Regions from separate parts of the Kitasatospora sp. NPDC088779 genome, predicted to be linked through region 1. Evidence: riboswitches for the same ligand, from Rfam matches in the RefSeq annotation. Region 1 holds a riboswitch; each other region holds the start of a gene.
What was found. Region 1 has a riboswitch for cobalamin ahead of metE (5-methyltetrahydropteroyltriglutamate--homocysteine S-methyltransferase). Riboswitches for the same ligand answer to the same signal wherever they lie in the genome.
Positions count from the first base shown of each region.

Region 1 (7,115 bases):
GAGGCGGGCGGCCAGCGCGGCGGCGGTGCGGCCCGCGGTCGTCGTCGCCAGGCACCGCGCGGTCCGCTCCGCCGCCTCGTCCAGGGCGGCGATGTGGTTGTGATGGGTGTAGAAGAAGTCCCTGACCTCGTCATGGGGTTCGGCCGGGCGGATGCCCGCCCCGGTGCCGGGCTCACCGAGGTCGACGACCCGCGCGAGCGCCTCGCGGTAGCCGCGGTGCAGCGCGACCAGGGCCCGTGCCACCTCCGGGTGGTTCCGGCTCACCTCCGCGATCTCCTCCGTCGGCACGGCTCCGCCACAGGCCTCGTCCGCGAGCACGGTGCGCAGGTCGGTGCCGAGGCGTTCCTCCTCGGCCTCGGAGAAGAACTCCGGGTCGACCCCGAGCACCTCGGCGATCCGCAGCAGCACGGCGGCGGTCAGCGGGCGCTGGCTGTGCTCGATCTGGTTGAGGTAGCTGGTCGAGATGCCGAGCTCGCGCGCCAGCTCGACCTGGTTCATGCCGTGCTCGCGGCGCAGTCGGCGCAGCTTGGCGTGGGCGTAGATCTTCCGCCCGGTCGGACGTGGCATGGCGCGTACTTCCTCTCTCAGACCCGGTTGGTTCGGATCGCGGCCTCGACCCGGACGGCGTCGGCGGTGTCACGGACCTCGTGCACCCGCACCGCCCAGGCGCCCTGCGCGGCGGCCAGGACGCTGGCCGCCGCGGTGGCCGCGTCGCGTTCACGGGCCGGACGGGCCTCGCCCGTCCGCGGGTCGGCCAGCAGCTCGCCCAGGAAGCGCTTGCGCGAGGCCGCCACCAGGAGCGGGCGCCCCAGTACGCGCCAGGCGTCCAGTGACGCCAGCAGCGCCCAGTCGTCCTGCCGGCGTTTGGCGAAGCCGAGGCCCGGGTCCACGATGACCTGGGCGGGGTCGACCCCGGCCGACACCACCGCGTCCATCTGCCGTGCGACCTCGCGGATCACCTCGGCCGCGACGTCCTCGTACGCGGCCAGCTCGTCCATGTGGGCGGACTGCCCGCGCCAGTGCATGACGACGAAGGGCACTCCGGCCCTGGCCGCGGCGCGGGCCATGCCCGCGTCGGCCCGGCCCCCGCTGACGTCGTTGATGATCCGGGCGCCGGCCTCCACCGCCGCTTCGGCGACCCGGGCCCGCATCGTGTCGATGCTGACCAGGACGCCCTTGTCGGTGAGCGAGCGCACCACCGGCAGGACCCGGCGCAGTTCCTCCTCCTCGGACACCCTGGTCGCTCCCGGCCGGGTCGACTCCCCGCCGACGTCCACGATGTCCGCGCCCTGCTCGGCCAGCAGCAGTCCACGGTCCACCGCGCGCCCCGGGTCCAGCCAGCGGCCGCCGTCCGAGAACGAGTCGGGGGTCACGTTCACGACTCCCATCACCGCGCACCGATCCCATCCGGGCAGTCCCGACAATACCTGCGAAGGTCTTTTCATGCGCCCATTGTGCCGCCCGCCCCACCCGTCTCCCAACTCGTACCACCGAGAGAATTCGTATCACAGAGTGGACACCTGAGGACTACCGCGAGCCCGGCTGGTTAACCTCCTGCCATGACACTCGGAATTCCCTCCACGCGCACGGATCGGGCGACCTCCGTCCGCGAACTCCTCGCGGCCGGCAGGCTTTCCTATTCCTTCGAATTCATGCCGCCCCGGAGCGCCGAAGCGGAGGTCGGCCTGTGGAATGCGATCCGGCGCCTGGAAGCGCTGTCCCCCACCTTCGTCTCCGTGACCTACGGCGCCGGCGGGTCGACACGGGAGCGGACGGTGAACGTCACCGGCCGCATCGCGCAGGAGACCACCCTCACGCCGACCGCCCACCTGACCGCAGTCGGCCACAGCGTCGCCGAACTGCGGAACATCCTCGGCCACTACGCTGACCAGGGAGTTCGCAACATCCTGGCGCTGCGCGGCGACCCGCCGGGCGATCCGCTGGGCACCTGGCACCGCCACCCCGACGGAGTGGAGTACGCCGCCGACCTGGTGCGGCTGATCAAGGAGTCCGGCGACTTCTGCGTCGGCGTGGCCGCGTTCCCGGACCTGCACCCGAGGTCCCCCGACTGGGATTCCGAGATCAGGCACTTCATCGAGAAGTGCCGGGCGGGAGCCGACTACGCCATCACCCAGATGTTCTTCGACGTGGACAGCTACCTCCGTTTCCGGGATCGACTGGAATCGGCCGGCTGCACCGTTCCGGTCATTCCGGAGATCATGCCGGTGACCAGTATCCGGTCGCTTCGGAGGATTCCGACGCTGACCACTGCCGCCATTCCCGATGATCTCTCCGAAAGCATGCTGAAGCACCAGGACAACCCGAAGGCCGTCCGGTCGATCGGTATCGATCAGGCCACCGGAATGTGCCGGCGCCTGCTCTCCGAGGGAGTTCCCGGGCTGCATTTCATGACCATGAACTTCTCCACGGTGACGACGGAGATCTACCAGAACCTCGGGCTTCCCGGGTCCGGGTGAAACGGGCCGGGCCGCCGTTGCGGCCCGGCCCGGGGACGGTCCCGGGCCGACCCGGCCGGGCGCCGCACGGCGTGCGGGGCCCGGCCGGGTCGCGTCACCGGGGGGTCAGCCGGCGAGCTCCGCGCGCAGGTGGCGGGCGGCGCCGACGAGGCTGTCGAGCGAGGCGCGGGTCTCCGTCCAGCCGCGGGTCTTCAGGCCGCAGTCGGGGTTGACCCAGAGCCGCTCGGCGGGGATGGCCGCGAGGCCCGCGCGCAGCAGGGCGATGGCCTCGTCGGTGCTCGGGACGCGCGGGGAGTGGATGTCCCAGACGCCCGGGCCGACCTCGCGCGGGTAGCCGGCCCCGGCGAGTTCGCCGGCGACCTCCATGTGCGAGCGGGTGGCCTCCAGCGAGATGACGTCCGCGTCGAGTTCGTCGATCGCCGTCATGATCGCGCCGAACTCGGCGTAGCACATGTGGGTGTGGACCTGGGTGTCGGCCCGCACCCCGGAGGTGGCGAGGCGGAAGGACTCGGTCGCCCACGCCAGGTACGCCGGGCGGTCGGCGGCGCGCAGCGGCAGGGTCTCGCGCAGGGCCGGCTCGTCGACCTGGACGACGGCCGCGCCGGCGGCCTCCAGGTCGGTGACCTCGTCGCGCAGGGCGAGGGCGACCTGGCGGGCGGTGTCGCCGAGCGGCTGGTCGTCGCGGACGAAGGACCAGGCGAGCATCGTGACGGGGCCGGTGAGCATGCCCTTGACCGGGCGGTCGGTCAGGCCCTGCGCGTAGCCGAACCAGTCGACGGTCATCGGGTGCGGGCGGGAGATGTCCCCGGCCAGGACCGGCGGGCGCACGTACCGGGTGCCGTAGGACTGCACCCAGCCGTGCCGGGTGGCGAGGTAGCCGGTGAGCTGTTCGGCGAAGTACTGGACCATGTCGTTGCGCTCGGGCTCGCCGTGCACCAGGACGTCCAGTCCGGCCTTCTCCTGGAAGGCGATGACCTCCCGGACCTCCGCCTCGATGCGCTCGCGGTAGGCCGGGGCGTCGATCCGGCCCGCCGTGAGATCGGCCCGCGCGACCCGCAGTTCGGAGGTCTGCGGGAACGAGCCGATGGTGGTGGTCGGCAGCAGTGGCAGGCCGAGCCGGGCGCGCTGGGCCTCGGCCCGCTGCGGGTAGGCCTGGGCGCGGCGGGCGTCGTCGGCGGTGACGGCGGCGGTACGGGCGCGCACCGCCGGGTCGTGGGTGATCGGCGAGTTGGCGCGCGAGGCGAGGTCGGCGCGGTTGGCGGCCAGGTCGGCGGCGATCGCCCCCGTGCCCTCGCGCAGGCCCCGGGCCAGCAGCGCCACCTCCCTGGCCTTCTGCTTGGCGAAGGCGAGCCAGCGCAGGATCTGCGGGTCGACGTCGCGTTCGGCGGCGGCGTCCAACGGCACGTGCAGGAGGGAGCAGGACGGCGCGACGTCGACCCGCTCGGCGAGGCCCAGCAGGGTCGCCAGGGTGGCCAGCGACTTCTCCAGGTCGTTGATCCAGATGTTGCGCCCGTCGACCACCCCGGCGACCAGCCGCTTGCCGGGCAGCCCGCCGACGGCGGCCAGGTCGTCCAGGTTCGCCGCGGCGGGCCCCGTGAAGTCCAGCGCCAGGCCCTCGACCGGGGCCTTGGCCAGCACCGGCAGGGCCTCACCCAGGCGGTCGAAGTAGCTCGCGACCAGCAGCTTCGGACGGTCCGCCAGGCCGCCCAGCTCACGGTAGGCGCGGGCGGCGGCGTTCAGCTCGGCCGGGGTGCGGTCCTGCACCAGCGCGGGCTCGTCCAGCTGCACCCACTCGGCGCCGGCCGCCTTCAGGTCCGCCAGCAGCTGCGCGTAGACGGGCAGCAGCCGGTCCAGCAGGGTGATCGGCTGGAAGTCCTCGGCGACGCCGGGGGCGGGCTTGGCGAGCAGCAGGTAGGTGAGGGGGCCGACCAGCACGGGGCGTGCGGTGTGGCCGAGCGCCAGCGCCTCCCGGAACTCCCCGACGGCCTTGGCCGGGTTCGCGGTGAAGACGGTGTCCGGGCCGAGTTCGGGCACCAGGTAGTGGTAGTTGGTGTCGAACCACTTGGTCATCTCCAGCGGCGCGACCTCCTGGGTGCCGCGCGCCATGGCGAAGTAGCCGTCCAGCGCGTCCGCCTCGACGGCCGCCCGGTGGCGGGCCGGGATCGCGCCGACGGCGACCGTGGTGTCCAGTACGTGGTCGTAGAGCGAGAAGTCGCCGGTGGGCACTTCCGAGGCCCCGGCCTGGGCGAGCTGCGCCCAGTTCTCCCGGCGCAGGCCGACCGCCGCCTCCCGCAGGGCGTCGGCGGTGACCGTGCCCTTCCAGTAGCCCTCGATGGCCTTCTTCAGCTCCCGGCCCTGGCCCTGCCGGGGGTAGCCGTACACGGTGGCCCTGGTTGCCGCGGCTGCGGACTTCGTGGTCAAGGGACTCTCCTTCGCGAGTCTGGCTCCTCAAGTACCCGGGGACGGGACGAGAGCGCGAAGGGATGACGAACCGGGCGGCGGCTCACGTCGATGCGCGTGCCGGACCCGCCTGGTATGGTCGCCGACCCGCCCACGAGGTCACCGGGATATCCGCACGCGGAACGGTCCGCGGGCGGGCAACGGGCAGGTCTTCGGACTCGTGGGCGCACCGGGCCTGTTGGCGTCCGGTACCTACTGGCCATCGCTTCCCAGACCCGTCCCGGGTCCAGTGCGTATGACGGCGGTCGTTCCCACTCACCGCTGCGGGGCAGTCCCGGATTCCCACCGGGTTCCCTCTTGCGACGTCCTGCCTGGCGGGCAGGACGAACCAGCTGCGTCGCCAGCTTAGGGGCAAACCGCCGGGGCCGACGCGGAATTCACGGAAGCCGTCCGCATGGTGAGACTCCCTCGCCGCTCGCGGAGCCGATGGCGGAGCCGTTCGCGGTGTCGTTCGCGGTGACTCGTCGACCGTCCGGGGCCTCGAAGCGCACCATGGGCTCGAAGTTGGCGCGGCGGGCCGCGCGGCGGAAGACGGTGAGGACGGCCGGGCCGACGACGAGCACGGCGGTGAAGGTGGTGACGGCACGACCGGTGTCCCAGCCGAGCGAGGTGGCGAGGTCGAAGAGCAGGTAGCGGTGCCACTGCTCGGTGAAGGGCAGCCCCGGCAGGTAGGCGATGGAACTGTTCGGGTCGGTGGAGAACGGCCAGAAGGAGAGGTTGAGGAGGAAGCCGAAGAGGTACCCGGAGAACGCCCCGTACGCGGCCAGCATCGGGACCTCCCAGCGCCGCCGCCGGGTTCTCGGCAGGAGCCCGGCGAGCATGCCGACGAACGCGCAGCCGAACATCTGGTACGGCATCCAGGGGCCGACGCCGCCGGTGAGCAGCGCGGAGGCGAACAGCGAGGTGCAGCCGAGGGTGAAGCCGAAGCCCGGGCCGAAGACCCGGCCGGCCAGGACGAGGACGAAGAAGACCGTCTCCACTCCTGCGGTGCCGGCGCCGAGCGGGCGCAGCCCGGCGTTGACGGCGGACAGGACGCCGAGCATGGCGAGGGCCTTGGCGTCGATGCCGCCGGCCGCGATCTCCGCGATGACGACGGCGAGCACCAGGGCCAGCAGGGCGCCGAAGATCAGCGGCGGGGCGTAGGAGGAGCCGAACTTTCCGGGGGCGACGACGAACGGCCAGGTGAAGGCGACCAGGCCGATGAAGGCGGCCAGGGCCGCGACGACGCGGGCCCGGCCGGGGATCCGGACGGCGCTCACCGGGCGGCCTGCGCGGGCGCGAGGGCGGCGGCGACCTGTCGGGTGGTCAGGTAGGGCAGCGGGGCGAGGATCTTGGCGGTCTGGGGGGCGAAGGTGGGCGAGGCGACGATGACCTCGGCGGTGGGGCCGTCGGCGACGATCTCGCCCTCGGCCATCACCACCACCCGGTCGGCGGCGGCGGCGACGAACTCGACGTCGTGGGTGGAGACGACGACCGTACGGCCTTCGGCGGCGAGGGCGTCCACGATGCCGGTGAGCGCTTCCTTCCCGTGGTAGTCGAGCCCTCGGGTGGGTTCGTCCAGCAGCACCACCCGTGGCGCGGCGGCCAGTTGGATCGCCAGGACCAGGGCCAGCTTCTGGCCCTCGGAGAGGTCCCGGGGGTGGGTGCCGTCGGGGATCCCGGGGGCGAGCCGGTCGAGGATCTGCCTCGCGGTCGGGCCGGCGACGGTCGGGCCGGCTGCGCGGTGGGCCTCCAGGTCGCTCTGGGCGAGTTCCTGGGCGACCGTCTCCAGGTACAGCAGGTCGGTCGGGGTCTGCGGGACGAGCCCGACGAGCTGTCGGGCCCTGGTCGCGGAGAGCCGCTTGGGGTCCATGGCCGGCCCGCTGTCGGCTCCGAGGACCTGCACGCTGCCACCCTGTCGCGGGCCTGAGCCCTGGAGGGCCCACAGGAGCGAGGACTTGCCCGAGCCGTTGCGCCCCATCAGCGCCGTGACCTCGCCGGCCCGCAGACCCAGCCCGATCTCCCGGACGGCGGTCACCTGCCCGTACCGGACGACCACCCCTCGGGCGTCCAGCACCCGCTCCCCCGCCACCGCTGCCCGGCGCGGCGGAGGAACGGGCACGTCGTTCAGCCGCTCCCGCAGCGGGGCGGCGGCGCGCCGGGCGTCCCGGACGGAGAGCGGCAGCGGCCGCCACCCGG
Region 1 is NZ_JBFBHW010000019.1:145,192-152,306, reverse strand. It holds gene AB0P03_RS20285 (short-chain fatty acyl-CoA regulator family protein) at 1-567, opposite strand, end outside; gene folP (dihydropteroate synthase) at 585-1,445, opposite strand; gene metF (methylenetetrahydrofolate reductase [NAD(P)H]) at 1,560-2,477, shown strand; gene metE (5-methyltetrahydropteroyltriglutamate--homocysteine S-methyltransferase) at 2,583-4,898, opposite strand; cobalamin riboswitch at 5,063-5,285, opposite strand; gene AB0P03_RS20265 (ECF transporter S component) at 5,315-6,196, opposite strand; gene AB0P03_RS20260 (ATP-binding cassette domain-containing protein) at 6,193-7,115, opposite strand, start outside.

Region 2 (7,115 bases), on a different contig from region 1:
CGCTGGGAGAGCTCGCTGGTCGCCGTGGTGAGCGACAGCCGCAGCTCCTGGAGGCGGCGCGGCACCCGGACCGCCCAGCCCTTGTCACGGAAGTGCCGTTTGATCTCGCCGACGATGGTCGGCGTGGCGTAGGTGGAGAACTCGACCCCGCGCTCGTGGTCGAAGCGGTCCACCGACTTGATCAGGCCGATGGTGGCGACCTGGGTCAGGTCGTCCAGCGGCTCGCCCCGGTTGCGGAACCGCCGGGCCAGGTGCTCGACCAGCGGGATGTGCATCCGCACCAGCTGGTTGCGCAGCTCGACGCGCTCCGGGGAGCCGTCGGGCAGCGCGGACAGCCGGACGAACAGCGCGCGGGCCGCCTCCCGGTCCGGTGCGCCCGAGCGGTGCGGGGCCGGGGCCGGCGCCTGGGTGGGCACCGCGGTGCGCAGGTCCGCGGCCTCGTCCGCCGGATCGGACGGGGGCGGGGATGCGGGCGACGGTTCAGACGTCGGCTCGGTCGGGTGGCTCATCCGGTGGGCGTCCTTCGGGTGCGCATCGTCGTTGGCGGCGAGGCCAGGAACGCTCGCCTGGGTCGGTACGGCAGGTCCCGCCGTCGCGAGGCCGGTACGGTCCAGATCACTCACGGCCATTCCCCCGTTCCGTTCCGGGAGCACCGGGGCCCTCGGGCCCCGGCATCGTCTCGTTGGTCGTACCGCGTGGGGGGCGGTACCGGGCGCCGCCCGCGCGGCCCCTGATCGGGGACCGGGCGGACGGCCCTTGTGCGGTGCTGGTCGACGCCCCGGCTAGTGGGCGACGGGGCCGCCGCGCTTCTTGTGCAGGCTGATCGACACGGTCTTGTCCTCGCCGACCGAGGAGTCGACCTCGCCGGCCAGGGCGGAGAGCACCGTCCAGGCGAAGGTGTCCCGTTCGGGTGCCTTCCCGTCGGTGGTGGGGGCGGCGACGGTCACCTTCAGCGAGTCGCCGACCAGCCGGAACTCGCAGGTCAGGACGGAGCCGGGCACCGCCTGCTGGAGCAGGATGGCGCAGGCCTCGTCGACCGCGATCCGCAGGTCCTCGATCTCGTCGAGGGTGAAGTCGAGCCGCGCCGCCAGGCCGGCCGTCGCTGTTCGCAGGACCGAGAGGTAGGCACCCGCCGCGGGCAGCCGGACCTCCACGAAGTCCTGCACTCCGGGCTCGCCGTCGATCTGGGACACCCTCACCTCCTGGGTGACGCGCTGTGCTTCCGGGCCGGTGGCCGCGGCACTGTCTGTTGCTTGGCTCAACTGCTTCGCCCCAACTGTCCAGAGGGGTGGTGCGGTACGTACCGGTCATACCCTTCGCGGGGCGACCGGACGCCGCGTATCCGCCTGAGACCTTACCGCCTTCCGCACGCCGGCCGGGGCTCGGGAGTCACTCATGGTAAGCCATCGCGACGCAGGGTGGCAGGGGTTCGGGCGGTCCGTTCAGTGACCGCCGGCGGCGGCGGCGAGCGCCTCGCCGGTGAGCCGGTAGACGGTCCAGTCGTCCATCGGCACCGCGCCGAGGGACTTGTAGAAGTCGATCGAGGGCGTGTTCCAGTCGAGCACCGACCACTCCACCCGCGCGTAGCCGCGCTCGACGGCGATCCGCGCCAGTTCCAGCAGCAGCGCCTTGCCGTGGCCGCCACCGCGGGACAGCGGGCGGACGTACAGGTCCTCCAGGTAGATCCCGTGGGTGCCGCGCCAGGTCGAGAAGTTGAGGAACCAGACCGCGAAGCCGACCGGCTCGCCGGTGGCGTCGTCCTCGGCGATCAGGGCGAACAGCGCGGGGTTGGCGCCGAAGAGGGCGTCACGCAGCTGCTCCTCGGTGGCCACGGCCTCCTGCGGGGCCTTCTCGTACTCCGCGAGCTCGCGGATCAGGGCGAGGATGACGGGAACGTCGGTCACGACGGCGGTGCGGATCATGCCGCGAGCCTACTGCGCGTCCCCGCCCCCGGCCCAGGCCCGGATCGGGGCCCGGGCCGGGGGCGGGCGGGTCAGCGGGCGGGGACGCTGCGCAGGTAGTCGGCCAGCGCGGTGATCGCGGCCGGGTTGCGCGGGCTCTCCACCAGGTCGACGTAGTCCAGGACGAAGATCCGGTCGCTCCTGACCGCCGAGACGCCGGCCAGCGGCGGGAAGGACTTCAGGAAGGCGCGCTTGGCGTCGGCGCCGGTCTCGCCGTAGTTGTTGATCAGGATCACCTCGGGGTCGCGCTGGACCACGCTCTCCCAGCCGACGGTGACCCAGGTGTCCGCGAGGTCGCCCATCACGTTGGTCCCGCCGGCCTTGGCGATGATCTCGTCGGCCGCGGCGAACTTCCCGGCGGTGTACGGCTTGTCCTGCCCGCTGTCGTACAGGAACACGGACGGCCGGCGCTCGGGCTGCGGGGCGGCGGCGACCTTCGCCTTGAAATCGGCGACCAGCTTGTCCGCCCGGTCGCGGACGTCGAAGATCTCGCCGAGGTTGGCCAGGTCGGTGTAGAGCGCGTCCAGCGGGGACATCACGCCGCGCTCGGTGCCCTTGCCGCTGCGGCAGGACTCGCTGAGCACGTACGAGGGGATGCCGAGGTCCTTGAGCGCCTGCGGGGTGAAGCCGCGGCCCTCGTCGAAGCCGTAGTGCCAGCCGGCGAAGACCAGGTCGGCCTTGGCGCCCAGCACGATCTCCTTGGTGATCTCCTTCTTGGAGAGCCACACGGTCTGCTGGTAGCCGTCCTTCCAGGCGACCTGGTCGACCCGGCCCTTGTCGTCGGGCATCACGTAGCCGGCCATCCGGTCGGCCAGGCCGAGGGCGAGCATCAGCTCGGTGATGCCGACGTCGTTGGTCACCGTCCGGGCGGGCTTCTGCGGGAAGGTGAGCTTGGTGCCGCAGTTCTCCACGGTCACCGGGTAGTGGGCGGAGGCGGCGGTGGCGTCGCCGCTCGGGGCGATCTCGGCGCCGCAGGCGGTGAGCCCGAGGGTGAGCAGGGCGGTGATGGCAACGGCCTTGGTGCGCACGGGGGTTCCTTCGGGGGGTGGGTCAGATCCGGTCGAAGAGCAGTTGGACGGCGCCGGTCACCGGGTGCCGGACGGGGGTGGCCCGGACGCCGAACACCTCGGCCAGCAGGGCGGGTCGGAGCACCTCGGCGGGCGGCCCCGAGGCGACGATCCGGCCGGCCCGCAGCACGTACAGCAGGTCGCAGTGGCCGGCCGCCAGGTTGAGGTCGTGCAGCGCGGTGAGCACCGTCGGGCCGGCCTCCCGGACCAGCGCCAGCACGTCCAACTGGTGGCCGATGTCCAGGTGGTTGGTGGGCTCGTCCAGCACCAGCAGCCGGGGCTCCTGGACCAGCGCGCGGGCGATCAGCACCCGCTGCTTCTCGCCGCCGGACAGGCTCAGGAAGCCCCGCCCGGCCAACTGTTCGGCGCCGACCTTGCGCAGCGCCTCCGTGCAGCGCGCGTGGTCGTCCGCACCCGGGCCGCCCAGCCCGCGCCGGTGCGGCAACCGGCCCATGGCGACCACCTCGGCCACCGTGAAGTCGAACTCGGCGGAGTGCTCCTGGGGGAGTGCGGCCACCCGCCGGGCGGCCTCGCGCGCGGTCAGCGCGTGCAGGTCCGCGCCGTCCAGCCGGACGGCCCCGGCGGCCGGCCGCAGCGCCCGGTAGACGCAGCGCAGCAGCGTCGACTTGCCGCTGCCGTTGGGCCCGACCAGTCCGACCACCTGCCCGGCGGCGGCGTCCAGGGCGACGTCGTGGACCAGCCGGGCGCCGGCCAGCTCGACCGAGACGGAGTCCAGGGCGAGATCCATCAGCGGCCTCCGAAGGAATAGCCGCGACGGCGCATCAGCAGCAGGAAACAGGGCACCCCGAGCACCGCGGTGACCACCCCGACCGGCAGTTCGGCGGGCGCCAGCAGGGTGCGCGAGACGATGTCCACCCAGACCAGCAGCAGCGCCCCGGCGAGCGGCGCGACCAGCAGCACCCGGCGGTGCCCGGCGCCGACCAGCATCCGGGCCAGGTGCGGCACCATCAGCCCGACGAAGCCGATCGCCCCGCTGACGGCCACCACCGTGCCGGTGACGGCGGCGGTCACCACGAACAGCTCGCGGCGCAGCCGGTCCGGGTCCACGCCCAGCGAGGCGGCCGTCTCGTCGCCCATGGCGAGCGCGTCCAGCCGGCCGGCGGCGCAGGCCAGGTACGCCAGGCCGGCCAGCACGGTGGCGGCGGCGATCGGCACCGAGCCCCAGGTGGCGCCGCCGAGGCTGCCGAGCAGCCACATCATGGCGTCCCGGGCGGCCTCGCCTCGGGCGGCCGCGAAGACCATCAGCGCGGTGACGGCGGAGAAGCCGTAGGAGAGCGCGGTGCCGGTGAGCACCAGCCGCAGCGGGGTGAGCCCGTAGGCCGTGCGCGCCGCGAGGTAGACCAGCACCATGGCGACCAGCGCGGAGCCGAACGCGGAGGCCGAGATCGCCCACACCCCGAGCGAGGCGAAGGCGCCGAGCAGCAGCACGGCGTTGGCGCCGACGGCCGCGCCGGAGGAGATGCCGAGCACGAACGGGTCGGCCAGCGCGTTGCGCACCAGGGCCTGGACGGCGACCCCGGTGGCGGCCAGCCCGGCGCCGACCACCGAGGCCAGCACGGCGCGCGGCAGCCGGATCTCCCAGACGATCGCGTAGGCGGCGGCCTCGTCCGCCTCCAGCCGTCCGCCCGTCAGCCCGGCGGCCAGCAGCCGCATGGCGCGGGGCAGGCCGATCCCGGAGGCGCCCAGCGCCACGCCGCAGAGCAGCGAGAGCAGCAGGGCGGCGGCCAGGCCGACGGCGAGCGGGAGGGCGGGTATTCGGCGGGCGGGCGGGCTCGTTGCGCCACTGCCCGCGGCTGCGGTGCTGCTCACGGTGCGCCTTGCCTCGGGCCGCGGGTGCGCGGGGGCGGCACCGGTCGGGCGCGGGCCCGGGCGCCATCCCCTCGCAGTCCACGGCGAGTTGTCGGGAGTTCAGCGGCCGGGGGCGATCGGGCTGGCGCGGCCCCGGGGCCGTGCTCACCGTTGCGGGTCAGCGCCGGATTCACACCGGACTTCCCCCTCGGACGCCCTGGCAGCATAACAGCCACTCAGGCTAGGCAACCCTTACCGGGCTCGGATGGGGCGTGAACGCACGACCGCCCCCGTCCGGGCTCGCGGACGGGGGCGGTCGGGTGGCGACGCGTCAGGCTCAGGCCTGCTTGGTCTCCCAGAAGATCTTGTCGACCTCGGCGATCAGGTCCAGCAGGGCCTGGCCGGTGGCGGGGTCGGTGGACGCCTTGGCGGCCGAGGCGGCCTTCAGGGTGTCGTTGATCAGCTGGTGCAGCTGCGGGTACTTCTCGAAGTGCGGGGCCTTGAAGTAGTCGCTCCACAGCACCGAGATGTGGTGCTTGACGGCCTCGGCACGCTGCTCCTTGATGATCAGGGCGCGGGTGCGGAAAGCCGGGTCCTCGTTGGCCTGGTACTTCTCCTGGGTGCCCTTGACCGACTCGGCCTCGATCCGGGCCTGCGCCGGGTCGTACACGCCGCAGGGCAGGTCACAGTGGGCGTGGGCGGTGGCGCGCGGTGCAAACAGACGAGAGAACATGGGAGTCCTTCCTTAGATCGTCTTCCCGCGCCCGAGATTACCCTTCCGCACCCGGGGTTTCGCGATCGGGCGGTGGGCCTAGGGCAAAAGGCGGACCCGGAACCGGGGTAATCCGGACATCGAACGGATCGAACGGGGTGACGGTCCGTACGGCAGACTGGGACCGGGCGGTCCGGGAGGAGGAGTCGTGGCGCGGAGCACGGAACCGGCGGACGCGGAACCGATGGGCACGGAACCCCGGGGCCGGGGCCGGGGCGGCGGCGCGGTGCCGTTCGGGCTGGTCGACGTGGCGGGCCCGTCGATGGTCCCGACCCTGCGCGAGGGCGACCAGTTGCTGGTGCGCTACGGCGCGCCGATCCGGCCCGGCGCGGTGGTGCTCTTCCGGCACCCCTTCCAGCAGGACCTGCTGGTGGTGAAGCGGGCCGCCGAGCGGCGTCCGAGGGGCTGGTGGCTGCTGTCCGACAACCGGCCGGTGGACAGCGACAGCCGCAGCTACGGCCCGGTCCCGGACGAGCTGGTGCTCGGCCGGGTGCTGCTGCGGCTGCGCCCGCGCCCGGCCTGGCTGGCGCCGGGGCGGCGGCTGGAGCGGCTGCTGCTGGGCACCCGGCTGGCCCGGGTGCCGGGTCTGGCCCGCCGCCTGGGCGTCTGGGCGGACGAGCTCTGACCCCCTGGGCCCGGCCCGGACAGGACCTAGCCGGCGGCGCCGAGTGCCGCGGCCTCGGCCTCCTGGCGCTTGCGGGCCCGGTACGCGGCGACGTTGGCGCGGGTCGCGCAGCGGTCCGAGCAGTAGCGGCGGGAGCGGTTGGTCGAGGTGTCCAGGTAGGCGTTGCGGCAGGGCGCGGCCTGGCAGATGCCGAGCCGGTCGGCGCCCAGCTCGGTCAGGTGGACGGCCAGGCCCATGCAGGCGACCGCGCTGAAGTGCGCGGTGGCGGTGGGCGAGTTGTCGGCCAGGTGCAGGTGCCAGCGCGGCCGGCCGGCGTCGTCCAGGTAGTCGTGCCCGGAGACCAGCGGGCTGACCGGGTACTCCATCAGCAGGCTGTTCAGCAGGTCGACGCCCCGGATCTCGTCGCCCTCGGCGGCGGCCTCGAAGACCCCGCGCAGCCTGGTCCGCACCGCCCGCAGCCGGGGCAGGTCGGACTCGTCGGCCTGTGCGGCGGCCCGTGAGGAGTCGGAGAACAGGCCGCGCACCGCGTCCACGGACGTCAGCGTGTCGGTGCCGCGCCCGGGCTCCTCGGTGTTCACCAGCCGAACGGCGAGATCGGCGTACGAGGCGAGCTCCACGGAGGTCCTTCCAGAAGGTCGGTAACGGGCTGATTGCGTCCAGCCTATTACCTGGGTGGGGAAAACGTCGGCGCCCGGCAGGAGCAGCCTGCCGGGCGCCGGTCGGTACGGTTCTACAGCACCTTGGAGAGGAAGGCGCGGGTGCGCTCGTGCCGGGGGTCGGTGAGCACCTCGCGGGGGTTGCCGGACTCGACCACCACGCCGCCGTCCATGAACACCAGCGCGTCGCCGACCTCGCGGGCGAAGCCCATCTCGTGGGTGACG
Region 2 is NZ_JBFBHW010000010.1:72,897-80,011, forward strand. It holds gene AB0P03_RS11815 (RNA polymerase sigma factor SigF) at 1-623, opposite strand, end outside; gene AB0P03_RS11820 (anti-sigma regulatory factor) at 783-1,193, opposite strand; gene AB0P03_RS11825 (GNAT family N-acetyltransferase) at 1,443-1,922, opposite strand; gene AB0P03_RS11830 (ABC transporter substrate-binding protein) at 1,994-2,989, opposite strand; gene AB0P03_RS11835 (ABC transporter ATP-binding protein) at 3,012-3,776, opposite strand; gene AB0P03_RS11840 (iron ABC transporter permease) at 3,776-4,858, opposite strand; cobalamin riboswitch at 4,948-5,086, opposite strand; gene sodN (superoxide dismutase, Ni) at 5,175-5,570, opposite strand; gene sodX (nickel-type superoxide dismutase maturation protease) at 5,794-6,234, shown strand; gene AB0P03_RS11855 (CGNR zinc finger domain-containing protein) at 6,261-6,851, opposite strand; gene AB0P03_RS11860 (amino acid ABC transporter ATP-binding protein) at 6,965-7,115, opposite strand, start outside.
Region 2: another riboswitch for cobalamin. It lies ahead of AB0P03_RS11840 (iron ABC transporter permease); the one in region 1 lies ahead of metE (5-methyltetrahydropteroyltriglutamate--homocysteine S-methyltransferase).

Region 3 (7,115 bases), on a different contig from region 1:
GCACCAGTACCGATCGTCGGAGGGAGCGGGGCATCACGGTCGCGCGGATTCCGAGACGTCACGTCGAGCAGTCTTCCCCTTGTACCGGCCTTCTGTCACATCCGGTTGGCTGTACGGACGGGCGGCCGTCGACGGCACCTCCCCAAGATCGGGCAACAATCGGGCAACAGAGGCAAACCGCCTGGCCGGAAACAGGTGGCGGGGTCATGCCATCACGGCTCAACCCTTGCGGCGACGGTCGCGCTACCCGCCCGACCGGTCACACTCCGTGGCCGACAGGTGAGGTCCGGGTTCCGTACGGAGGCCCCGCGGGTGTGACTTCTCACGCGGGGGGGCTGGGTTCAGAGAAGGGGGGTGAGCCAGCGGCGGAGGAGTTCGGTGTAGTGGGTGGGGGCGGAGTTCCAGAGGGTGGCGTGGTCGGCGCCCGGGAAAGGGCGGAGGCTGACCACACCGGGGCGGGCGGCGGCGAGGCGCTCGGCGGCGCGGAAGGGGGCGACCTGGTCGTCGGGGCTGTGCAGGAGGAGGGTGGGGACGCGCAGGTCGGCGCCCTCGGCGATGCGGCCGAAGTCGGCGAGGTCGACGCCGGTGCGGCCCTCGGCGGCGAGGGCGCCGAGCTCGGCGGCGGCGCCGGTGTAGCCGGCCCGGGCGGCGCCGCGGCGGGCGGTGGCGGGCAGGTCGAGGACCGGCGAGTCCAGGACGAGGCCGCTGATGGCATGGGCCCAGGCGGAGCGGGAGGCCGTCTGGAGGGCCATGGTGGCGCCGAGGGACCAGCCGTACAGGATGACCCGGCCGGCGCCGCTGTCGAGGGCGAGCCGTACCGCCGACTCGACGTCGCGCCACTCGGTCTCGCCGAAGTGGCCGAGCCCGTCCGGCGAGGCCGGGGCGCCCTGGTCGCCGCGGTAGGTGACGGCGAGGGCGGGCAGGGCGAGGCGGTCGAGGACGGGGAGGACCGGGAGGGTCTGCTGCCGGTCGGCGCCGGGGCCGTGGACGAGGATCACCCAGGTGCCGCGTTTGCCGGCGAGGCGCCAGGCGGGGAGGGCGCCGAGTTCGCCGTCGGCGGCGGTGTCGGTGAAGGGGAGGCCGAGCGCCTCGGTGGGGTCGCCGAGGTGGACGCGGGGGGTGAAGCGGACCTCGGTGCCGGGGGTGAGGGTGCCCCGGTCCGCGCGGACGAGGCGGCGGGTGACGCCGTTCTCGTCGCTGTGCAGGACCTCCTCGACGACGGCGTGGCCGTGGTCGTCCCATTCCACGGCCCAGCGGCCGGGGCGAAGGCTCTCGGGGCGGCGGTTGAAGGTGATCCGGCCCGCGGCGAGGCTCCGCACCAGGACGGGGCCGGACTCCCGGGCGGCGCTCGCCGGGTGGACCAGCCGTTCGGAGGCCCGGCGGCCGATCACCAGGACGGCGGCCCCGGCGGCCCCGGCGCCGACGACGGCGGCCGCCACGACGGCCGCGGTTCCCCAACGCATATCGCTCCCCGCTCTGCTGGTCTTGGACCGGACGGTGTCCGGGCGGTGTCCGGGCACCAGTTCACCGGGGGGCCGCGCGGGCGGCCACCGGGCTGGGCCGTCCGGGGCACGGCGGGGCCTCGGGCTGGGCGGGCGTCAGGCAGGGCGGGGCGGGGCGGGCGGATCGGAGGTGGCGACGGGGCTCCGAGGTGTGACCAACCCCTCCGTGACCTCGGTTGACTCCCGGTTCGGCCGCGTGATGGGATCCTGGGGCCAAACGGAGGCATGCAGAGGAAGCCGGTGCGAGTCCGGCGCGGTCCCGCCACTGTCACCGGGGAGCACGCTCGGAACATTGCCACGGCGGACCGTCAGAAGCCGCTGGAAGGCCCGGGGGTGTGTCCGACCCGGAAGCCAGGAGACTCTCGCCCCCGGTACGTCGATCCAGGGCGCGGACCCTGAGTGAGGACACGCACGCGATGCAGGCTGCCCCGCCCCGCCGGACCCCACGCGGCCTTCCGCCGAACCCGCCGTGCGCCCGCTGACCCGCGCCGCCGCGTTCGCGCTCGGCGCCGCCGCGGGCTTCGCCGCGGACGCCCGCTTCGCCGACCCCCGGCGCGGCCACCCGGTGGCCGTCTTCGGCGGTGCGGCGACCCGGCTGGAGCGGCGGGTGTGGCAGGACGACCGGGTGGCCGGCGCCGGGTACACGGCGCTGTGCGTCGGCGCGGTCGCGGCCGGCGCGGTGGCCCTGGACCGTACGGTGGGCCGGCGTCCGCTGGGCCGGGCCGCGCTGGCGGCCGCCGCGACCTGGACGGTGCTGGGCGGCACCTCGCTGACCCGGGAGGCGCGCACCATCGGCCGGTCGCTGGCCACGGGCGACCTGGCGGCCGCGCGGGAGCGGCTGCCGCACCTGTGCGGGCGGGACCCGAGCGCGCTGGACGGGCCTCAGATCGCCCGCGCGGTGGTCGAGTCGGTGGCCGAGAACACGGCGGACGCCGTGGTGAACGCGCTGGTCTGGGGCACGCTGGCGGGCACCCCGGGGCTGCTGGCGTTCCGCGCGGTGAACACGCTGGACGCGATGGTCGGCCACCGCTCGCCGCGGTACGCCCGGTTCGGCTGGGCCTCGGCCCGGCTGGACGACGTGGCGGGCTGGCCGGGCGCCCGGCTGACGGCTCTGCTCACGGTGGCCGCCGCGCCGCAGCCGAAAACGGCCTGGCGGGTCTGGCGGCGGGACGGTTCGGCGCACCCGAGCCCGAACGCGGGCCAGGCGGAGGCGGCCTTCGCGGGCGCGGTGGGCGTCCGGCTGGGCGGGACCCTCCAGTACGGGGAGCGGGTGGAACACCGGCCGGTGCTGGGCGCGGAGTTGCGGCCGGTGACGGCGGACGACATCGAGCGGGCCTGCGTGCTCTCCCGGCGGGTGGGCGCGCTGGCCCTGGGTACGACGGTCGCGGGGCACGTCGCGCTGCGCTTGCTGACGACACGGTGGAGGGGAAGGGCATGAGCAACGCACTGCTGGTCGCGGGGACGACCTCGGACGCGGGCAAGAGTGTGGTGACCGCGGGCATCTGCCGCTGGCTGGCCCGGCAGGGGGTGCGGGTCGCGCCGTTCAAGGCGCAGAACATGTCGCTGAACTCCTTCGTCACCGCCGACGGCGCCGAGATCGGCCGGGCGCAGGCGATGCAGGCGCAGGCGGCCCGGGTGGAGCCGGAGGCGGCGATGAACCCGGTGCTGCTGAAGCCGGGGGCGGACGGCCGCAGCCAGGTGGTGCTGCTGGGCCGGCCGGTCGCCGAGGTGGGCGCGCTGGACTACCGCGAACGCAAGCCCGTCCTGCTGGAACGGTCGCTGGAGTGCCTGGCGGATATGCGCCGCCGCTACGAGGTGGTGGTCTGCGAGGGCGCCGGTTCGCCCGCCGAGATCAACCTGCGGGACCGGGACATCGCCAACATGGGCCTGGCGACGGCCGCCGGGCTGCCGGTGGTGGTGGTCGGGGACATCGACCGCGGCGGCGTCTTCGCGGCGATGTACGGGACGCTGGCACTGCTGTCGGCGGAGGACCAGCGGCACGTGGCGGGCTGGTTCGTCAACAAGTTCCGCGGCGACGCGCGGCTGCTGGCGCCCGGCCTGGACATGCTGCACGGGCTGACCGGCCGTCCGGTGCTGGGCACCCTGCCGATGCTGCCGGGCCTGTGGCTGGACGCCGAGGACTCGCTGGACCTGTCCACGGTGGTGGACCGGGTGGACGGCCGCGGCCCGCTCGGGGCGGACGTGCTGCGGGTGGCCGTGGTGCGCTTCCCCCGGCTGTCGAACTTCACCGACCTGGACGCGCTGGCGCAGGAGCCCGGTGTGCTGGTGCGCTGGGTGACCCGGCCGGAGGAACTGGCCGACGCCGACCTGGTGGTGCTGCCCGGCACCCGGGCCACCGTGGCCGACCTGGCCTGGCTGCGCGAACGCGGCCTGGAGCCGGCGCTGAAGGCGCGGGCGGCGGCCGGGCTGCCGGTCCTCGGGGTGTGCGGCGGCTACCAGATGCTGGCGCGCGGGATCGAGGACGAGGTGGAGTCCGGGGCCGGCTCGGTCGAGGGCCTGGGCCTGCTGCCGACGCACGTGCGGTTCGGCGCCGAGAAGGTGCTGGCGCGGCCGGCCGGCACGGCGTACGGGCAGCGGGTCGAGGGGTACGAGATCCACCACGGAGTGGTGGCCGTGGAGGGGGGCGAGCCGTTCTTCTCCGATGACGACGGGCACGGCCTGGACGGCTGCCGGGTCGGCCCGGTGTGGGGCACCACCTGGCACGGCGCGCTGGAGAACGACGGCTTCCGCCGTGAACTCCTGCGCGAGGTCGCCGCGTTGGCGGGCCGGGCGTTCGTGCCGGCGCCGGACACCTCGTTCGCCGAGGCGCGCGAGGCCCGGCTGGACCGGCTGGGCGACCTGATCGAGGAACACGCGGACACCGACGCGCTGTGGAAGCTGATCGAGGGCGGGGTGCCGGCGGCCGGATCGCTGCCGTTCCTGGCGCCCGGGGCACCTGGGGAGTATGCATGAGTGACGTCCGCTATCCGTTCACCGCGATCGTCGGCATGCCCGACCTGCGGCTCGGACTGCTGCTCAACGCGGTCTCGCCGGCCGTGGGCGGCGTGCTGGTGCGCGGCGAGAAGGGCACCGCGAAGTCGACCATGGTGCGCGCGCTGGCCGGCCTGTTGCCGACCCTCGCGGCCGTCGACGGCTGCCGGTTCGCCTGCGACCCGGCCGCTCCGGACCCGCAGTGCCCGGACGGGCCGCACGACCGCCCTTCGGCGTCCGAACGCCCCGCCCAGCTGGTCGAGTTGCCGGTCGGCGTGGCCGAGGACCGGATCGTCGGCTCGCTCGACCTGGAACGGGCGCTCGCCGAGGGCGTCAAGGCGTACGAGCCGGGGCTGCTCGCCAAGGCGCACCGCGGCGTGCTCTACATCGACGAGGTGAACCTGCTCCAGGACCACGTCGTGGACCTGCTGCTGGACGCCGCCGCGATGGGCCGCTCGTACGTCGAGCGCGAGGGCGTGTCGGTGCGGCACGCCGCCCGCTTCCTGCTGGTCGGCACGATGAACCCGGAGGAGGGCGAGCTCCGGCCGCAGCTGCTCGACCGGTTCGGCCTGACCGTCGAGATCGCCGCCACCCGGGACCCGGCCGAGCGCGCCGAGGTGGTCCGCCGCCGGCTCGGCTACGACGCCGACCCGGCCGGCTTCGCCGCGCGGTTCGCCGCGGACGAGCAGGCGCTCGCCGAACGCATCACCGCCGCACGGGAGTTGCTGCCCGAGGTGGAGCTGACGGATGTCGCACTGCGCCAGATCACCGCCGTGTGCGCCGCGTTCGAGGTGGACGGGCTGCGCGCCGACATCGTGATGGCCCGCACCGCCGTCGCGCTCGCCGCCTGGGACGGGCGGACCGAGGTGCTGGAGGAGGACGTCCGCAAGGCCGCCCAGCTGGCGCTGCCGCACCGGCGCCGCCGCAACCCCTTCGACGCGCCGGGGCTGGACGAGGAACAGCTCGACCGGACGCTGGAGGAGCACGCGCAGCCGCAGGAGCCCTCGGAGTCGTCGGAGCCCTCGGAGCCCGAGGAGTCGTCGGAGCCCGAGGAGCCCGGGGGCTCAGGAGAGGCTGAGGGCGACGGCGAGGGCGACGGCCCCGAGGACGACGGTCCGGGCCCGGACGGCGGCCCCGGCGGCGGCCCGGACGGCGGCGGGGCCCCCGAGCCCGCCTCTGGTCCGGAGGCATCGGCCGCCGAGCCGGACGAGCCGCTCCAGCAGCCCGTGCCGGCCCAACACCCCGCCCCTGCACGGGAGTCGGCACCGGTCGCGGCCGGCGACCCGTACCGGACCAAGCTGTTCACCGTGCAGGGCACCGGCCACGGCGCCCAGGGCCGCCGCTCCCCCGCCGAGACCACCGGCGGGCACACCGTGCGCGCCCGGCGCCCCCAGGGTGCGCTCAGCCGGCTGCACCTGACCGCCACCCTGCAGGCCGCCGCACCGCACCAGGCGGCACGCGGGCGGGCCGGCCGGGCGCTGGTGCTGCGCAAGGACGACTTCCGCGAACAGGTCCGCCAGGGACGGGAGTCCAACCTGGTGCTGTTCGTCGTCGACGCCTCCGGCTCGATGGCCGCCCGGCAGCGGATGACCGCCGTCAAGGGCGCCGTGCTGTCCCTGCTGATGGACGCCTACCAGCGGCGCGACAAGATCGGCATGATCACCTTCCGGGGCGCGGACGCCGAACTGGCGCTACCGCCGACGTCGTCCGTGGAGGTCGGCGCGGCCCGGCTGGAGTCGCTGCCCACCGGCGGTCGCACCCCGCTGGCCGCCGGCCTGCTGCGCGCGCACGAGGTGCTGCGGGTGGAGCGGCTGCGCGACCCGAGCCGCCGCCCGCTGCTGGTCGTGGTGACCGACGGCCGGGCCACCGGCGGGCGGGACGCGCTCGCCCGGTCGCAGCGCGCGGCCGGGCTGTTCGCCGCGCAGGGCACCGCCAGCGTGGTGCTGGACTGCGAGTCCGGCCCCGTCCGACTCGGCCTCGCCCGCACCCTGGCCGGGCTGCTCGGCGGCACCGCCGTCAGCCTGGACGAGCTGCGCCCCGAGGGCGTCGCCTCGCTCGTCCGCGAGAACCGGCAGGACAGCCGGCGCGAGAACCGTCGCGAGAACCGTGCCACCACCATGCGAAAGGCGGCCTGAGCCGACATGCCCAAGGGTGTCCCCGAGAGCGTCCCCGACGATGGCCTGACGACTCGTCAGCGCCGCACGCAGCCGATCACCGCCGTGCACACCGGCCCCGGCAAGGGCAAGTCCACGGCCGCGTTCGGCATGGCGCTGCGGGCCTGGAACCAGGGCTGGCCCGTCGGGGTGTTCCAGTTCGTGAAGTCCGCCAAGTGGAAGGTCGGCGAGGAGAACGCGCTGCGCGTGCTCGGCGCCTCCGGCGAGGGCGGGACGGTCGACTGGCACAAGATGGGCTCCGGCTGGTCGTGGATCCAGCGCTCCAGCGAGATGGAGATGGACAGCGAGGCGGCCGCCAAGGAGGGCTGGGAGCAGGTCAAGCGCGACCTGGCGGCCGAGACCTACCGCTTCTACGTGCTGGACGAGTTCACCTACCCGATGCACTGGGGCTGGGTCGACCCGGAGGAGGTCGTGTCGGTGCTCAAGGACCGCCCGGGCAGCCAGCACG
Region 3 is NZ_JBFBHW010000005.1:57,648-64,762, forward strand. It holds gene AB0P03_RS05880 (alpha/beta hydrolase) at 342-1,463, opposite strand; cobalamin riboswitch at 1,732-1,864, shown strand; gene AB0P03_RS05885 (cobalamin biosynthesis protein) at 1,972-2,940, shown strand; gene AB0P03_RS05890 (cobyric acid synthase) at 2,937-4,475, shown strand; gene AB0P03_RS05895 (putative cobaltochelatase) at 4,472-6,628, shown strand; gene cobO (cob(I)yrinic acid a,c-diamide adenosyltransferase) at 6,635-7,115, shown strand, end outside.
Region 3: another riboswitch for cobalamin. It lies ahead of AB0P03_RS05885 (cobalamin biosynthesis protein); the one in region 1 lies ahead of metE (5-methyltetrahydropteroyltriglutamate--homocysteine S-methyltransferase).

Region 4 (7,115 bases), on a different contig from region 1:
CCGCCAGGCCCGCCACCGCGCGGTGGCGGCTGACGGTCAGGTCGTGCTCCTCCACCGCCAGGTCCGCCACGCCCAGTCGCACGGCGGCGGCGGCCGCCGCCAGGGCGGTGTCCGCCGAGGCCGCCACCGGTACCTGGGTGACGTCCGGCGCGATCAGGTGTTCCCCGGTGTCGTCCGCCGGCAGATCGTCCGGCACTGCCAGCAGCACCCGCTCCCGGGTCAGCAGCAGCGTCGCCCCGCAGGGCGCGCAGCCCGTCAGATACCGCACGTTCGCCGCCCGGGTGATCAGCGCCGCATCGGCCCCGGCCGCACTGCAGTGCTCCCTCACCCGCTCCCGCCGACCCGCGTACGCATCAGACATGCGTCGAGCCTACGAACCCCCACTCCGATCCGCCCGCCGAGCACCCCCGACAGGGCGCGCCCCCACCCCCGCACGCCCCCTCCGTGGTCGCTACGCCCCCTCCGGGTCGATCAGGCCGCGGCGGTAGGCGGGGACCAGGTTCTGGGGGACGAGCAGTTCGCGGCCGTTGAGGGTGATCGGGACGAGCTTCGGGGCCTTGCCCTTCCACTGGGCCCGGCGGTGCCGGGTGTTGCTGCGGGACGTCTTGCGCTTGGGGACGGCCATCGGGGGCTCCTTGTCGGGTGGTGACGGTGGTGACGGTGGTGGCGGTGGTCCGGTTACCGGGTGGTGCCGGCGGCGTACGGGAGGAGGGCCATCTCGCGGGCGTTCTTGACGGCCCTGGCCACGGCGCGCTGCTGCTGGACGGTGAGCCGGGTGACGCGGCGGCTCCGGATCTTGCCGCGGTCGGAGACGAAGCGCCGCAGCAGGTCGGTGTCCTTGTAGTCGATGTACTCGATGCCGGCCGTGAACAACGGGTTCGGCCGGGCCTTGGGCGGGTTCGGTCGCTTACGCACAGTGACGGCTCCTCAGTGAACGGGGTCGAGCAGGTCCCGGAAGGCGTCCGGCAGGGCCTTCCAGCCGGGTTCGCCCGCCGCGAGTTCGGCGTCGGTGAGCAGACAGGAGTCGAGCAGCCCGGTGACGCCGTCGACGTCGAGGCCCTCCGCGGTGAAGCTGAGCTGCTGCACCCGGTCGCCGTGCAGAGGGTGCCAGTCGAGGGCGGCGGCGGCCCGGCGGGCGGGCGGGTAGAGCTCCCAGGCGGCGTCGGGCAGGGAGGTGAGCCAGGGGCCGCACTCCTCGACGGCGAGGTTGGCCCCGGCGGCGTCCCAGGCGAGCATCAGGTCGGGCCGGTTGGCCAGCCAGAAGCGGCCGCGGCTGCGCTGGGCGGCGGGGACGAGCAGTTCCAGCGCCCGGTGCAGCCGCTCGGGGTGCAGCGGGCGTCGGCGCTCCCAGACCAGCGTGGTGACGCCGGCCTCGTCTCTCTCCTGCGGGAGCAGCGCGATCGCCGGGTTGACCCGGTCGCGGGCGGCGGCGACGTCGAAGCCGCCGAGGGCGGCCCGGGTGAGCGCCCCGGTGCCGAGCCGGACGACCCGGGCGGTGGGGTGGAGCTGGCGGAGCAACGCGAGCCCGGGCGCGTGCGCCGTCGCCCGCGGGACGGCGAGGGTGGTGGCGTACTCGACCTGGTGGGCGAGCGCCTCCGCGCGGGTCCGCTGGTCCTGGACGGCGGTGTGCTCGCCGTGCTCCACCAGGTCGTCGGAGACGGAGAGTTCGCCGATCAGCCGGTCCGGGTCGACGGCCGTGACCACGCCCGCGAGTTCGACGGCGTCCTCCAGGTGGCGGCCGTCCGCCTCTCCCCCGGCGATCACCTCGACGGCCGGGTGCGGGTCGCTACCGCCCCACAGTTCGACGATCGCGAGCCCGTACCGGCCTTCGTCGGCGATCCGCAGCAGTCGCGGCAGCAGGTCCTCGCGCAGGGCGCAGCAGGGGCAGTCGTTCACCAGCGGGACGTCGGCGACGTCGAACCCGCCTCCCGCGTCGCGCAGTTCACGGCGGACGACGCCCTGCGAGGCCTCCCGCAGGTCATGGTGGAGGACCACCGCGTCCACCGCTGCCGCCGCCAACTCCCGGACGGCGGCGCGGCGTTCGTCGGCGTGCAGTCCGGCGACGACCACCACGGGCAGTTTGATCCCGTCCACGCCGCTCACCAGCTGGCCTTGCGGACGCCGGGCAGGTGGCCGGCGTGGGCGTGGACGCGGAGGTTGACCCGGGAGAGGCCGAAGGCGCGCAGGTAGCCACGGGGGCGGCCGTCGACGGCGTCGCGGTTGCGGATCCGGGTGGCGCTGGCGTCGCGGGGCTGGCGGGCGAGTTCGGCCTGGGCGTCCGCGCGTTCGGCGGGGGCGGTGCCGGGGTGGGCGGTGATCCGCTTGAGCTCGGCGCGGCGCTCGGCGTACCGGGACACGACGGCGCGGCGCTGCTCGTTCTTGGCGATCTTGCTCTGCTTGGCCATCAGACCTTCCCCCCTCGGGCGCGGATGCGGGCGACGGCGGCCTCGATGCCGATCGTGTCGATGGTGCGGATGCCCTTGGCGCTGAGGGCGAGCCGGACGTACCGGCCCTCACCGGGCAGCCAGTAGCGCTTGTGCTGGATGTTGGGGTCGAAGCGGCGGCGGGTGCGGCGGTGCGAGTGCGAGATCGCGTTGCCGAATCCGGGTTGGCGGCCGGTGAGTTGGCAGTGGGCGGACATGGGTGCTCCCTGGCGTCCGGGAATGGGCGGGACGGAGCCCACGTTACACCAGATGAAAATGACTTCCATTTCGGTGTACGGTTTCGCCCCAGCCCCGAACACCCCGCCAACCCGGGAGGACACCCATGGCCCGCAGCGAACTGCGCCCCGTCATCAAGCTCCGCTCCACCGCCGGCACCGGCTACACGTACGTGACCCGCAAGAACCGCCGCAACGACCCGGACCGGATGGTCCTGCGCAAGTACGACCCGGTCGCGCGCCGGCACGTCGACTTCCGCGAAGAGCGCTGAACCCCGCCCGCCCGACGACCGGCACCGGCCCGCAGCGACGAAACGGCGCCTCCCCCGGGATCCCGGGGGAGGCGCCGTCGCTGATCGCTGCCGTCGCTGATCGCAGCCGTCGCTACTCGGCGGCCACCCAGCGCTTCTCCACCCGGGCCAGCTTCCAGTAGGCGATCGCCGCGGCCCAGACCACCACGAACAGCCCGGCGATCGCGTAGCCGACGTTGTCCAGCGAGATGCCCGCGATCCAGCCGGTGACCGGGTCGGTCAGATCGAGCTTCTCGTGCAGCACGCCGACCAGTTCGATGGTGCCGATGACGAAGGCCACCGCGATCGACAGCCCAGTGATCGTCAGGTTGTAGTACACCTTCCGGACCGGGTTCGCGAAGGCCCACTGGTACGCGAAGTTCATGAACGTCCCGTCCAGGGTGTCGAACAGGCTCATCCCGGCCGCGAACAGCAGCGGCAGGCAGACGATCGCGTACCAGGGCAGCCCGGCCGCCGCGCCCGACCCGGCCATCACCATCAGGGTGACCTCGGTCGCGGTGTCGAAGCCCAGCCCCAGCACCATGCCCACCGGGAACATCTGCCCGGGCCGGGTGATCGACCGGGTCGCCCGGTTCAGCACCCGGGCCATGAAGCCGCGCGAGTTGAGGTGCTCCTCCAGCTGCGCCTCGTCGTACGACCCGGCCCGCATCGCCCGGAACACCTTGAGTATGCCGAGCAGCGCGGCCAGGTTGAGCGCGCCGATCAGGTAGAGGAACGCGCCGGAGGCCGTCGTGCCGACCATCCCGAGCCACTTGTGGGTGGCCGAGTCGTCGTCCATCAGCGTGCTGGCCAGCTGCGCGCCGCCCGCCACCAGGGCGGCCATCAGCACCACCATCGAGGAGTGCCCGAGGGCGAACCAGAAGCCGACCGAGACCGGCCGCTTGCCGTCCGCCATCAGCTTGCGGGTGGTGTTGTCGATCACCGCGATGTGGTCGGCGTCGAAGGCGTGCCGCATGCCGAGGGTGTACGCGGTGATCCCGAGGCCCACCCCGAAGACCTGGGTGCCGACCGCGTAGTTGTGGGGCGCGACCAGGAAGACGAGCGTCCCGAAGGCCACCACGTGCATGGCCAGGATCACCCCCATCAACCCGGCCGTGCGGACGGTGTCCTCGCGCTTCCAGCGGAACGTGGGCAGCACGGACGGTGTCGCCGGCGCCTCGGCGGCGGCGGTTTCGGGCAGGGTCATTCGGGTCACGCTCCAGCACCTCGTGGAAACACTTCGTGAGATGCCGTGGCCGGTCTCCTGGCTTACGGGGGTCCCGTACCCGCCTTCCCAGGTGCGCGAGGCTCCCAGTGGCGTCGTGGGTACGGACGTCTCTCCATCGTCGACGATCACGATGGCCCGATCACAGTGGCGAGGGCCGCTCCGGACTGGGACCCCTGAGGATCCGTCACCGGTCTTCCCGAGCACCACGGCGGGGAACACCGTAGGGGCCAGGACCCACCCTTGCAAGGCTGCGCACCTGCGCAGGTGTCCAGGATCACAGGCCCCCTCCTGCAACAATGTGCGCATGCATCTCGTACCGGCCGACCGCGCGGGCCACCGCACCATCGACGGACACCGGGTCTGCGAGGCCATCGCCGCGATCGGCGACCCCGCGCACGTCCGCACCTGGGCCGAGCGGTTCTCCCTGCTCGCCGACCCCGGGCGGCTCGCCCTCCTGCTCGCCCTCCACCGGGCCGGCCCGCTCGCCGTCTCCGACCTCGCCGTCGCCACCGGCATGCGCGACCCCGCCGTGTCCCAGGCCCTGCGGCTGCTCCGCACCGCGGGCGTGGTCACCGGGGACAAGGACGGGCGGATCGTGCGCTACCGGCTCGTGGACGAGGCCCTGCGCCCCCTCCTCGACGCGTGCGCCGCCGCCGAACACCACGAGCCCAGCGCGGCCGTCGTCTGACCGGCTCCTCCGGAGGACGCGCCGGGGCCCGGCCGGAGCAACCCTCGAACGCGGTCAGGCCGCCTGGCAGGCGGGGCACCAGAAGAGGTTGCGCGCGGCGTGCTGCTCCGTCCGGACCTCGGTGCCACAGACCAGGCAGGGCATCGCGGCCCGCCGGTAGACGTACACCTCGCCGCCGTGGTCGTCGACGCGCGGCGGGCGGCCCATCGCCTCGGGGGTGTGCTCGGGACGGACGGTGTCGATCCGGCCCGCGCCGACGCCCTCGTGCATCAGGGCGACCAGGTCGGCCCAGATCGCGTCCCACTCGCCCCGGGTGAGGTCGCGGCCGGCGCGGTGCGGGTTGATCCCGTGGCGGAACAGCACCTCGGCCCGGTAGACGTTGCCCACCCCGGCCAGCACCTTCTGGTCCATCAGCAGCGCGGCGACGGTCGTCCGGCTGGCCGATATCCGGCGCCAGGCGGCCTGCGGGTCGGCGTCGGCGCGCAGCGGGTCGGGGCCCAGCCGGGCGGCGACGGCGTCCTTCTCCGCGCCGGTGACCAGCGCGCAGGTGTTGGGGCCGCGCAGGTCCGCGTAGCCGTCGTCGTTGGCCAGCCGCAGCCGGACCAGGCCGACCGGCTCGGGCGCGGGCCCGGTACCGAAGGCGAAGCCGCCGTAGAGGCCGAGGTGGACGTGCACCCAGGCGCCCTCCTCGAAGCCGAGGAACAGGTGCTTGCCGACGGCTTCGGCCGCGGTGAGCAGCTGCCCGTCGATGGCCTTGGCCTCGTCGGCGAACCGGCCCTGCGGGCTGGACACCTCGACCGGGCGGCCGCCGAAGGCCTTCCGGTTCTCGGCGGCGAGGCGGTGGATGATGTGGCCTTCCGGCACGGGCGTCAGCTCCCCCGGGGTGGTTCGACAGGACCCGCACATCATCGCAGCCGGCACCGACACCGCCGGATCGTCGCAGGTCAGCGCACCGGCATGCCCATCAGCCGGGCCAGGATGACGCGGTCCAGCTCGGCGGCGGTGCCGGCCACGTCCAGGTACGAGTTGTCGATGATCGGCAGCCCGGAGTTGTACCAGCCGGCCATCCGGCCGTGGATCCGCGCCACCTCCTCGTCACCGAGCCGCCGGGTGCCGCCGCGCCGGGCGTTGCGGTGCAGCACGGAGTCCAGGCTGGGCAGCAGCACGACCGGGATCATGCCGGGGCCGATGTGCCGCTTCCAGCCGCCGAGGCCGATGGCCGGGCGGTCCGGGAAGACGGCGTCGTCGATGATGCAGGAGATGCCGTTGGCGAGGTAGTTGCGGCAGGCGAAGCCGCAGGTGCGGCGGGCCAGCCGGTACTGCGCCTCGGAGGCGTTGTTCCAGCCGGACTGCGGGTTGGCGAAGCCGGACTGCACCCACTCGCGGACGTCGTCCAGGCTGATGTGCGCGGTCGGGCTGGGCCGGCGCTCGGCCCAGTACCGGGCGACGGTGGTCTTGCCGGCCCCGGCCGGGCCGATCAGCAGGACGGCAATCGGACTGGTGGGCGCGTGCCGCTGCGGCGGGTGGGCGGGGAGTTGCACGGGCGTGCCGGAGGGCAGCACGAAGTGCCCGGTGGACCCGACGGGGACCGGCGCGCCGGGCGCGGGTGCGGCCGGGGCGGGCGCGGCAACAGGAGCGGGCGGCACCGGAGCGGCCGGAACCGGCGGCGCGGCGGCGGGAACAGGAGCCGGAGCGGGCGGCACCGGCGGCGGCGCGGCGGCCCCCGACGGCTGCGGCCCCGGCGGAGCGACGGGACGCGGCGGGACCTGCCCACCCCCGGCGTACTGCGTCACGGTCACCTCCCGACACCTCTCAGCGGGGAGACTACACGGCGGCCCGGCGGCGGGCACAGTCCGCCGCCGGGCCGCTGACCAGGCGTCAGCGCGTGGTGAGTTGCTCGGCCAGGGCGCGCAGGGCCAGCTCGTACGAGCCGAGCCCGAACCCCGCGATGGTGCCGGAGGCCACCGCGGCGATCACCGAGGTGTGCCGGAAGGTCTCCCGGGCGTACGGGTTGGAGATGTGCACCTCGATCAGCGGCGCGGTGCGCTGCGAGGCGGCGTCCCGCATCGCGTACGAGTAGTGCGTGAACGCGCCCGGGTTGATCACCACGGGCACCTTGCCGTCGGCCGCCTCGTGCAGCCACTCCACCATCTGCTGCTCGGAGTTGGTCTCGTGCACCTCGACCTCGAAGCCGAACTCCTTGCCGAGCGCGGTGCAGCGCTCGACCAGCCCGGCGTAGGAGGTGGCGCC
Region 4 is NZ_JBFBHW010000001.1:208,132-215,246, reverse strand. It holds gene AB0P03_RS01030 (aminopeptidase P family protein) at 1-361, opposite strand, end outside; gene rpmF (50S ribosomal protein L32) at 452-625, opposite strand; gene rpsR (30S ribosomal protein S18) at 679-915, opposite strand; gene AB0P03_RS01015 (GTP-binding protein) at 928-2,103, opposite strand; gene rpsN (30S ribosomal protein S14) at 2,100-2,405, opposite strand; gene rpmB (50S ribosomal protein L28) at 2,405-2,641, opposite strand; gene rpmG (50S ribosomal protein L33) at 2,767-2,931, shown strand; gene AB0P03_RS00995 (HoxN/HupN/NixA family nickel/cobalt transporter) at 3,044-4,156, opposite strand; cobalamin riboswitch at 4,186-4,400, opposite strand; gene AB0P03_RS00990 (metalloregulator ArsR/SmtB family transcription factor) at 4,482-4,865, shown strand; gene AB0P03_RS00985 (DNA-formamidopyrimidine glycosylase family protein) at 4,920-5,729, opposite strand; gene AB0P03_RS00980 (AAA family ATPase) at 5,810-6,664, opposite strand; gene aroQ (type II 3-dehydroquinate dehydratase) at 6,744-7,115, opposite strand, start outside.
Region 4: another riboswitch for cobalamin. It lies ahead of AB0P03_RS00995 (HoxN/HupN/NixA family nickel/cobalt transporter); the one in region 1 lies ahead of metE (5-methyltetrahydropteroyltriglutamate--homocysteine S-methyltransferase).